Regions from separate parts of the Fictibacillus sp. NPDC058756 genome, predicted to be linked through region 2. Evidence: riboswitches for the same ligand, from Rfam matches in the RefSeq annotation. Region 2 holds a riboswitch; the other holds the start of a gene.

Region 1 (5,076 bases), 1.2 Mb from region 2:
TTACGAGTTTCTCAATGTCTGTATCCTTTTTGACAATCTCTTCTGTCTGAAGTACTTCGCCTGCAGCCGATATAGCTTTTTCGTGCTGTGATCCAGGAACAGGTTCCGAGAAGTTATTTCGTTCGAGTTGTTTTTTAGCGACATCTTCTTTAATCCCCGCCTCTTCAGATAAAAGTTTTGCTGCTTCTTCTGGATTTTCCAGTGTCCATTTTCTTGCTTTTTCATAAAGCTCAATTACTTGTTCCACTTGCTTCGGATGATTCTTAGCAAACTCTGAGCGAACATTCAGCGTTCCGTACGTATTAAAATCAGGATTTCGGTAGATATACTTTCCTCCAGATTCTAACTCTGTTCTTGCCATGTGCGGATCCAGTCCTGCCCATGCATCAACTTGACCTTTGATTAGAGCGTTTGCACCATCAGCATGCTGAAGGTTTACGATTTGAACATCTTTTGCTGAAAGTCCAGCTTCACTAAGTGAACGTAATAAAAAGATGTGAGGATCTGTTCCGAATGTTGCGGCTACCTTTTTTCCTTTAAGATCTTTTACATCCTTAATTGCGCTCCCATCTTTTGCAACTAATGCTGTCCATTCAGGCTGTGAATAGATATATACAGATTCGATCGGTGCCCCTTTGTCTTTTGCAATAAGTGCAGCTGCCCCGGCAGTGGAACCAAAGTCCACACTATCGGAATTCAGAAACTCCAGCGCTTTGTTGCTTCCCTGACTTTGCACCCATTCCACTTCAATACCATCTTTTTTAAATGCCTCTTCTGCCCAGCCAAACTTTTTCAGTGCCAGACTTGTTGGCGAATAGAACGCGTAATCCAATCTGATTTTTTCCGGTTTTTCTCCTTCTTTTGCTGAGCTCGAACAGCCCGCTAATAACAATGCAGCTGCTAAACTAACGAGCAGCGTTCCTTTCCACCAATTCTTCATAATCAGTTTCCCTCCACTTTTTTCATCTCTATTTTTTTATCTCTTTATACTTCACACGCATACGTTGCAATCGTACCTCTTAAACGCTGCGCTTCCTTATAGGTACAACGGTTATGAACAACATCGATCCCCGCTTCTTTTGCGATCCTCGCTGCTTCCGGTGAGATGACTCCTTCTTGAAGCCAGAATACTTTTGGCTGAGTGATCGCAGCTTCTTTCGCAAGTTCAATAGCTGCTTCAGGACTTCTAAACACTTGAACCACATCGATCGGGAACGGAATGGACTTTAGATCTGGATAAGCTTTTTCATCGAGCACTTCCGTTTCTCTCGGATTTACCGGAACGATCTTATATCCAAGGCGCTGCATTTTTCGTGCTAGTCTGTGGCTAGGTCTTGCCGGATTGGAACTTAACCCGACGATTGCAAGTGTCTTTGGCCGCTGAATCTCCTGGCCGTTTTCAACTGCTCTGTATAATGAGGACTGCAATGCCCAGCGAATCACACCTTCATCATTGATCGTAATCTCTGTTTTTTCCGATCCGATCCCCGTTGCTGCTTGAATCGCCCGGTCCAGATCGTTCGTTAAGTCTCTTACTGATTCAAGACCGATTGATAAACGGATAAGTTCTTCAGTAACTCCGGTCGCCTTTAACTCTTCATCACTTAATTGCTGATGAGTTGTAGATGCTGGATGGATGATCAGAGATTTTGCATCACCAACGTTCGCTACATGTGACCATAATGAGATGTTGTTGATCACTTTACGCCCAGCATCACGCCCGCCTTTTATTCCGAAGTTCACGATCGAACCAAAACCGTTGCTTAAATATTTTTTAGCCAGCTCATGACTTGGATGTGCCTCAAGCCCAGGGTATGATACCCAATCGACTGCAGGATGTTTGTCGAGATACTCTGCAACTGCCTGTGCATTTTTCGCATGTTTTTCAACACGAAGGTGCAGCGTTTCTAATCCTTGTAAAAGGAGGAATGCATTGTGAGGGCTCAAGCAAGCACCAAAATCTCGTAACAGCTGAACCCGCAGTTTCGTAGCGAATGCGAGTGTTCCAAAATCAACCGCATATCTCAAACCGTTATAACTGCGATCCGGTTCAGTGAATCCTGGGAATTTCTCAGAGTTCCAATTGAAGCGTCCGCCATCAACAACTACCCCTCCGATTGCTGTACCATGCCCGCCAATCCATTTTGTAGCTGAATGAATAACAATATCTGCTCCCCAGCTTAATGGCTTTGTGACATATGGAGTTGCGAACGTATTGTCGATTAAAAGCGGCACTCCGTTTTCGTGTGCAATTTCTGCAACAGCCTCTATATCAAGTACGTTCAAACTAGGATTACCGATTGTTTCAGCATAGAACGCTTTCGTGTTCGGAGTTACCGCTTTTCTGAAATTCTCTGGATCCTCGGCATCAACAAATTTTACGTTGATACCGTATTTCGGTAGAGTGATAGAAAATAGATTGTAAGTGCCGCCATATAGATTTGTCGCAGCTACGATCTCGTCACCCGCTTCTGCAATATTTAAAATGGCGAGTGCAATCGCTGACATACCTGATGAAGTTGCGACTGCAGCCACTCCGTCTTCAAGTAAGGCTACTCTTTTTTCAAATACGTCAACTGTCGGATTACCGATTCGGCTGTAAATGTTCCCTGGCTCTTCAAGAGCAAATAAGCTCTGTGCGTGGTCCGTATCCGAAAAAACATAAGACGTTGTTTGGTAGACTGGTACAGCCCGCGAGCCTGTTGTTGGATCAGGCGCTTGCCCTCCGTGTAAAAGCAATGTGTCAATGTCGTATCCATCAAAAGATTTTGTCATATAAACCTCTCCTTTTTGTGTTTTATACCGATAAAATATATAGGAAAACTAGGGATAAAAGTTATAACTTTTCCCTTAACCGATATGCAATTTCAAAAATGAAAAATAAAAATTTGAGATGAAGTTGTTGTGAAGTTTAGAAGAGGAAAAAAAGAAAAACCCCCTTCCTAAGAAGAGGGTTTTGGCCTCCTCTTATCTGCCAGATCAAAAAAATGATCTGTAGGAATTGGCACCTTTCCAAACCTAATGTGGTTTGTTGGTTGCCGGGCTTCATCGGGCCTAGTCCCTCCGCCTCTCTGGATAAGAGATATCAAATTATTTTTAACACATTAACGTGATGATTTTTGTTTTGTTCTTGAATAGGATTATAGTCCATTCAGTTTTTAAAAGTCAACCGTTTTTTGAAAACTTTTAAAAGTCTTACAAAAAGCTTATGGTTCAACTGTCAGTTTTCAAATTAAGAATATGCCTATGCTTTGCACGTTATGCCAACTTCGTTCCGCTTTTTTCATCTTCCCATTGAAATTCTTCTATTCTTTTAAGAAGTACAGATATTCTGTTGGCGATCGCAGCTTTTTCTCCGTAACGGATTTTCTGTTCTAACGTCATGTCAGAATGCAAGACTTTATGCTGAAAAGCAGTTAAGCTTGTCAGTTTAATAAATTCCTCTTGTTTGACCCGTCTTCTTACAGCAGCATCACCATTGCAATAGCCTTCCATAAATCCGTCAGCTATGGTTTGCAGCTTTTCTTCAAAACGGTCAAACTGATGTTTCGCATAACGGGGTGCATTAAAAAATGCAGGGTACAGTGTATGATAATTGTTTAAAAAGTTACCAGCTAAAGAATCTCCGCTGTATAAAAGCGGAACGGGGTCGATTAGACTTACCCTTCCATCTGCATGAAGCAATATATTTTCAGGAGAAGTATCCTGGTTTGTAAGTACAATGTGTGATTCATCAATCTCCCTGTTATTCATGCATTCCTCTAAATGAGTCATTGCAGATGGGAGAATCGGCTGATCGTTATTTTGGATAAACTCTCTAAAATCGCTTAAGTATTCTTGATTTTCTTCCTTCATAAAATCAGTGACACTCGACTGAAACTGTCCTTCAACAGCTGTACCATTCCACTTCAAGTATCCGAATCCCTTTAAACTGTGCGGGGCAGAGTTCATATTTCGGAAAAATTCACCCATTTCTGCACCAGCCTGAAATGCTTCCATGAACGTAAAGCTCTCAAGTTTTATCGCTTTTCCAGCATAGGATTCAACGGTAAACGTCTTATCTTTTTCAACATGATAATGAAAAAACTCCGGACAGATACCAGGTTTCACGGTGTTTGCCAGTTCGTAATAGGCTTTCGTTCCTGCGTATTCTGCAAATGCTGCCGCCTCGTCAAATTCTACCTTCTTACCGTAAGCTTCCGCCTTTGGAAACCGTACAACAACTGCTTCTCCAACACGCAGCTGAACAAGATATGCCTGATGCCATGCGCCTTCACCTAAGTATTGAACCTGAGTGGTATCTTTAAGAGATTCAAGACCGCTCTTTTGCAGCGCAAAGTCTATTAAATCAAAAGTTTCTTTCATAGATGTTCCTCTTTCTTTATTCATCATACTTTTATCCTGCATATATTCGCTAAATGTCGAAAAAAATCCTTTTTCCACTTTTTTCTGCATGCTTGTTGCGTGAGCAAGGTTAGGATGGCGCTCGTTCAGCGAGGAAAAACCCTCGCGAACGAGCGCCAATCTCCACTATACAACAAAAAACCGGCTGCTCCAGGTCAATAACTAACCCAGATAGCCGGTTTCATATTAATCTACATACGTTACGATCTCTTCAACTGCTTTTCGAGCCAGTTTTTTCGGCTGGTCTTGCGGATGGCCGAGTGAGATTACCATATTGATCTGCTTTTTTGCAGGAATATCTAAAAATTCACGGATGGCGTCCTGTGCTAATAAAACAGGACCCGTCATCGGACATGATCCTAGACCGCGCGCATGGGCTGCGAGCATTAAGTTCTGGATAGCAAGGCAGCTGCTCTTGATGCCTTCTTCTTCCCAAACGGACTCTTCTGCAAGCTCGATCGGATCAAAGATTTTATCACGGAATTTGGATTCATACGGAGTTGCTAAACAGATGATTAAAACGGGAGCTCCCGAGAATGCAGTAGCATAAGGGCCAAAGGAGCGTGTCAGCAGTTTCGCTTCCTTCGTCTTTCCGTTCTCTTCTGCTTTTGCCGCAAGTTTATGAATGGCATCCCAAGTCATTTCTTCAATCTTTTTCACTTTATCTCTATT
Region 2 (5,076 bases):
GCGCCGCCTTTCACTTGAGCTCTTGCGATTTCAGCAGCTTCCTCGAATTTCTTCTCTGCAATAAGCCTCTTAAACTTTCTTGAGCCAATTACATTCGTGCGCTCACCGACCATGATCGGCCGTAAAGTTGGGTCATCATAAATGAAAGGTTCAATTCCTGAGACCATATGGGTTTCATTCGTTTGAATCGATCGTGGTGAATAGTTCTTCATTACTTGTGCTAATGCTTCTATATGTTTAGGCGTTGTTCCGCAGCAGCCTCCAACAATATTAAGCCAGCCTTTTTCTGCGAATCCCAATAATTTAGCTGCTAACGTTTCAGGAGTCTCATGATAATTTCCTTCTTCATCCGGCAGCCCTGCATTCGGGTAGCAGCTGACTGCAGTTGTTGATAAATTAGAAAGCGAGCGAATATGGTCTTGCATGAATTCAGGTCCAGTCGCACAGTTTAAGCCAACTGCTAACGGATTCATGTGTTTTAATGAAATATAGAACGCTTCAATCGATTGACCAGCTAATGTTGTTCCCATCGGTTCAATGGTTCCTGATACCATGAGGGGAACTCGTTTTCCTGTTTGCTCAATCGCTTGTTCGATTCCTAAAAAACCCGCTTTTACATTAAGCATATCCTGGCTTGTTTCTAAAAGGAGCAGATCTGCACCGCCGTCGATCAGTCCTCTTGCTTGCTCTGCGTAAGCTTCCCTTAACGCATCAAATGTCGTACCGCCAGTAACGCTTAATGTTTTCGTAGTTGGCCCCATTGAACCGGCAACAAAACGCGGCCATTTTTCGGAAGATACTGCATCAGCTGCTCTTCTCGCAATTTCCGCACCTAACCTATTAATCTCATAAGCTCGTACGCCAAGATCATACTCGTCTAAAACAAGATTAGTTCCCCCAAAGGTATTCGTTTCAATGATATCTGCGCCAGCTTGCAGATACGTTATATGAATGGATTCAATAACTTCTGGTGCTGTAACATTTAAATATTCATTACACCCGTCAAATTCCTCGCTGCCAAAATCTTCTGCTGTGAGCTTTGCTTCTTGAAGCATCGTCCCCATTGCGCCATCCATAATTAATATTCTCTTTTTCAGCTGATCTTCTATTGATGTCTTAGGCATTCTGCCACCTCCTTGCTAAAAGGGATGGATGATTCGTTCGTGCATATTCGGCTAATTCAACAGTTAGTTCGTAACGCATAAATGGAGTGATGAGATAAATGCCATTAAAAAGATCCATAGCTGTATCCAAAAGTGATTTTGCTATATTTAAACCTTCAACAATTGATTGTTTAGGGTTTTCTTTATATTTCCCCATTTGTTCACGTACAGAGTCAGATAATTTTATTCCTGGCACTTCATGATGAAGAAATTCAGCATTTTGTGAACTTGTTAATGGCATTATTCCTATATAGATCGGTTTATCAATGTGTTTGGTGGCTTCATATGTTTCAATTAGCTTTTCCTCTGAAAACACAGGCTGACTAATAAAATAGTCCGCACCATATTCAATCTTCTTTTCTAAACGTTTCACAGCTTTATCAATTAACCTGATGTTTGGATTAAAAGCTGCTCCTACACTAAAGGAAGTTTTTTCTCCAAGTTCTTTTCCTGATAACGATAATCCTTGATTAAACTGCTTAATGAGTTTGATCAGTTCGAATGAAGTAACATCATATACAGATGATGCACCAGGAAAATCACCGACACTTGCTGGATCTCCAGTTACAGCTAATATTTCACGGATTCCGTGTGTATGAAGCCCCATTAAGTGTGATTGAAGTCCGATTAAGTTTCGGTCGCGGCACGTAATATGAACGAGCGGCCGAATGTTTAATTCTGACTGAACAATCGATCCTAATGCAGAATTGCATATACGTGGTGACGCAAGAGAATTATCAGCCATTGTAAGAGCATCGATTCCCGCTTCTTTTAAAGCCTTCGCACCCTCCATAAATCGAGACGTATCAAGTTTGCGAGGCGGGTCCAATTCAACAATGATGGATTGTTTCTTCTTTACTTCTTCACAAAGCGGAACATATTTAGACTTTGATGCTGACTGAATTACAATATCTCTTTTTCTTTGTTTTACTTCTTTCTCTTTCACAGGCTGCAGGTTTTTAAGCTCGGTTGAGAAAGCACGTATGTGTTCAGGTGTTGTACCACAGCAGCCTCCAATAACACTGACACCTTGCTGTCTGAACAAATGAGCACATTCTTTAAAATAATCAGCATCACTCTCATATTGGAACTTCCCATCTGAATAGGAAGGCAGTGAGGCATTCGGAAACGCAGACAAAAATGCTTGTTTAGGAATCGGTACTTCCTCCAGTGTCTTCAGCATGTGATAAGGACCTAACCGGCAGTTTAATCCCACTACATTTGCACCGATTTCCTCTAGACGCAACAGAGCTTCTGAAATTGGAGTTCGGTCTTGCAGAAAGCCTATTTCCTGAAGGGAAACTTGAGCAATGATTGGAAGAGACGTTTCTTTTCTAGCAATCTCTAATACGGTTTCGAGTTCTTGCAGATCGTAATACGTTTCCAGCTGTATACCGTCTACGTTTTCCATGAGTAAACAATAGAGCTGTTCACGAAAACTGCGTTTAATTTCATCAAGCGAAATACTGTTTGGTTTAATGCCGCGGATTCCACCTATGGTTCCTACGACATATTCGTTTTTGGCAGCTCTTCTCGCAATTTGAACAGCTGCCTTGTTGATTTCTTTTACTTGATCTTGGAGGCCATACCGTTCTAGCTTTGAATAGTTGGCTGCATACGTATTTGTTTGAATGATATCAGCGCCGGCATTCAGATAAGCCCGGTGAATATTATAGATTTGTTCCGGTTGCGAAAGATTTAATTCTTCGTAACAAAAGTCCGAGCCGTACGAATACAGAAGCGTACCCATAGCACCATCGCCGATCAGTATCTTGTTTTGTTTTAAATCCGTTACTAAGCTCATGTAAGCCTCCTTAAATAAAATAAAAAGCCTTCTATAAAGAAGACTTTTTCAGCGTTTGGTCTTCTTATCTTTACAAGTCCATATGTGGACTCGCAGGAATTAGCACCTTTTCAGCTTTACGCTGCTGGTTGCTGAGGTTTCATAGGGCCGCTCCCTCAACCTCTCTTGATAAGGGTATTATTCGTTTTGGTTACTTTACTAGGTTACGAACTTTTTCGTTCGTTAATGTCTTTTTATATCCGTAACGTTTGTTCACATCATGTAAAAAAACGGGATCTGTGAGTTCCGCCATTAAAGCTTTCCTTTTTATTTTCGGAAATTCATTCTTAATGATGTTTCTACATTCAAATAAAAACTCCAAGTAAGATTCATAGTCTTTACTGTACTTTTGCTGAAGTTCTTTTTTTATTGAGATGGACAAGCTGGGACTAGCCCCAGAGGTTGAAACTGAGAGTACAAGCTTTCCTCTTTTCACAACGCTTGGAATGATAAAATTGCCTAATTTCGGCTGGTCAGCTACATTAATCAGCTGGCTCTCATTCACATTAATAGCAATCTCAGCATTCACTTCGTTTGAATTAGTCGCTGCGACGATAAGAAAGGCTTTCTCGAAATCTTTACTCTTAACCTCTCTAGAAATCCAAGTGAGACTTTTTTGTTCATGTAATTCCTGAATCTCTTTAACTGCATCAATACTAATGACAGTTATTATTGCTTTTTCTTTCAGTAGATCTCTTATTTTCCGGTAAGCTACAGGACCGCCTCCTGCTACAACAACTTTTTTACCGCATAGGTCTACGTGTATAGGGTACATAATATACCTCACTTTTTAAAATATTGCAAATTCTTTTGTTCGAAGTGTCTCTTTTATCCGAGTCAGTAATACTTCTTTTAAAATGGGGTGATAGCCTAGCGTCTCGCACAGGATCACTTCTTTTTGTGAATGTTCCAGATATCGTTTTGTCGTAATCTTCATTCCATTTATTAATAGACCTGAAAACAATAGATAAGGAACAACAATTACTTGATCGTATGAATCTTGGCTGTTCCATAGTACTTCTTCAAAGCTTGGAGCTGAACCGGTTAGAAAACAAGCTTGAATACTTGGTATGCCATAATGTTGTTGAAGGTTAGATGCGATTTTCTCTAAATCTAGCTTTACATCTGGATCTGTACTTCCTCTTCCAACCAATAAAATGTGTGAGTTCTTACTTAAACTAGCAACCCGTTTCGTAATCCTTTCCCACAACAGGTGGGAAATGGCATCATGTACGCCGAATTCGCGGCCAAATATGACTTCAGTTTCAGGATACTGACTCTGTAAAAATTTAAGTTCTTTTGGTATGTCTATCTTTACATGGTTAGCCGACAATAAAAACACAGGTACAACAGAGATGCTCGTCGCTCCTTTTTGTATACATGCATTAAATCCTTGTGAAATGGAAGGTTCAGCTAGCTCTAAAAAGCAAATCTCTTTTATTGGAACATCAACTGAAGCCATGCATTGCTTTACGAATTCTTCTGCTTCATTACGGCCTTTTTGCAGTCTTGTGCCATGACAGATAAAAAGTAACGCTTTCATCTAAAGTGCTCCGCTAATAGCAGTCATCTCAACTGGTTCTTCATTAAGCTGTTCAAACCACTTAAGTTCCTCTCGGAGTCGCACCACTTCTCCAACAACGATCATACTTGGATTTTCGATTCTTTCACGAATCACAATATCTTCAATGGTTTCTAATGTACCCGTTACGGTTCTCTGATTTTCTAATGATCCCCATTCAACAAGAGCAACCGGAGTATCTTTGCTTTTACCGTGTTTTGTCAGCTTTTCACAGATATAGGGAAGGTTACCTACACCCATGTAGATCGCTAAAGTATCAATCCCTTTTGCTAAACAGTCCCATTTCAACTCTTCTTCTTCACCCTTTTTCCTGTGACCAGTAACAATCGCGTAACTTGAAGCGATGTTCCGATGTGTAACCGGTATACCTGCGTATGCAGGAGCTGCAATTCCTGAAGTGATACCTGGTACTACTTCAAATTCTATACGGCTTTTTGAAAGTGTTTCTGCTTCCTCTCCGCCTCTACCGAAGACGAATGGGTCGCCGC

What was found. Region 2 has a riboswitch for S-adenosylmethionine ahead of ACFW35_RS08800 (bifunctional homocysteine S-methyltransferase/methylenetetrahydrofolate reductase). Riboswitches for the same ligand answer to the same signal wherever they lie in the genome.
Region 1: another riboswitch for S-adenosylmethionine. It lies ahead of ACFW35_RS15235 (PLP-dependent aspartate aminotransferase family protein); the one in region 2 lies ahead of ACFW35_RS08800 (bifunctional homocysteine S-methyltransferase/methylenetetrahydrofolate reductase).

The regions. Positions count from the first base shown of each region.
Region 1 is NZ_JBHYPU010000001.1:2,963,418-2,968,493, forward strand. It holds gene ACFW35_RS15230 (aliphatic sulfonate ABC transporter substrate-binding protein) at 1-940, opposite strand, end outside; gene ACFW35_RS15235 (PLP-dependent aspartate aminotransferase family protein) at 985-2,775, opposite strand; SAM riboswitch class I at 2,965-3,082, opposite strand; gene ACFW35_RS15240 (hypothetical protein) at 3,259-4,389, opposite strand; gene ACFW35_RS15245 (nitroreductase family protein) at 4,591-5,076, opposite strand, start outside.
Region 2 is NZ_JBHYPU010000001.1:1,739,359-1,744,434, reverse strand. It holds gene metH (methionine synthase) at 1-1,124, opposite strand, end outside; gene ACFW35_RS08800 (bifunctional homocysteine S-methyltransferase/methylenetetrahydrofolate reductase) at 1,117-2,967, opposite strand; SAM riboswitch class I at 3,029-3,142, opposite strand; gene ACFW35_RS08795 (precorrin-2 dehydrogenase/sirohydrochlorin ferrochelatase family protein) at 3,158-3,781, opposite strand; gene ACFW35_RS08790 (sirohydrochlorin chelatase) at 3,797-4,549, opposite strand; gene cobA (uroporphyrinogen-III C-methyltransferase) at 4,550-5,076, opposite strand, start outside.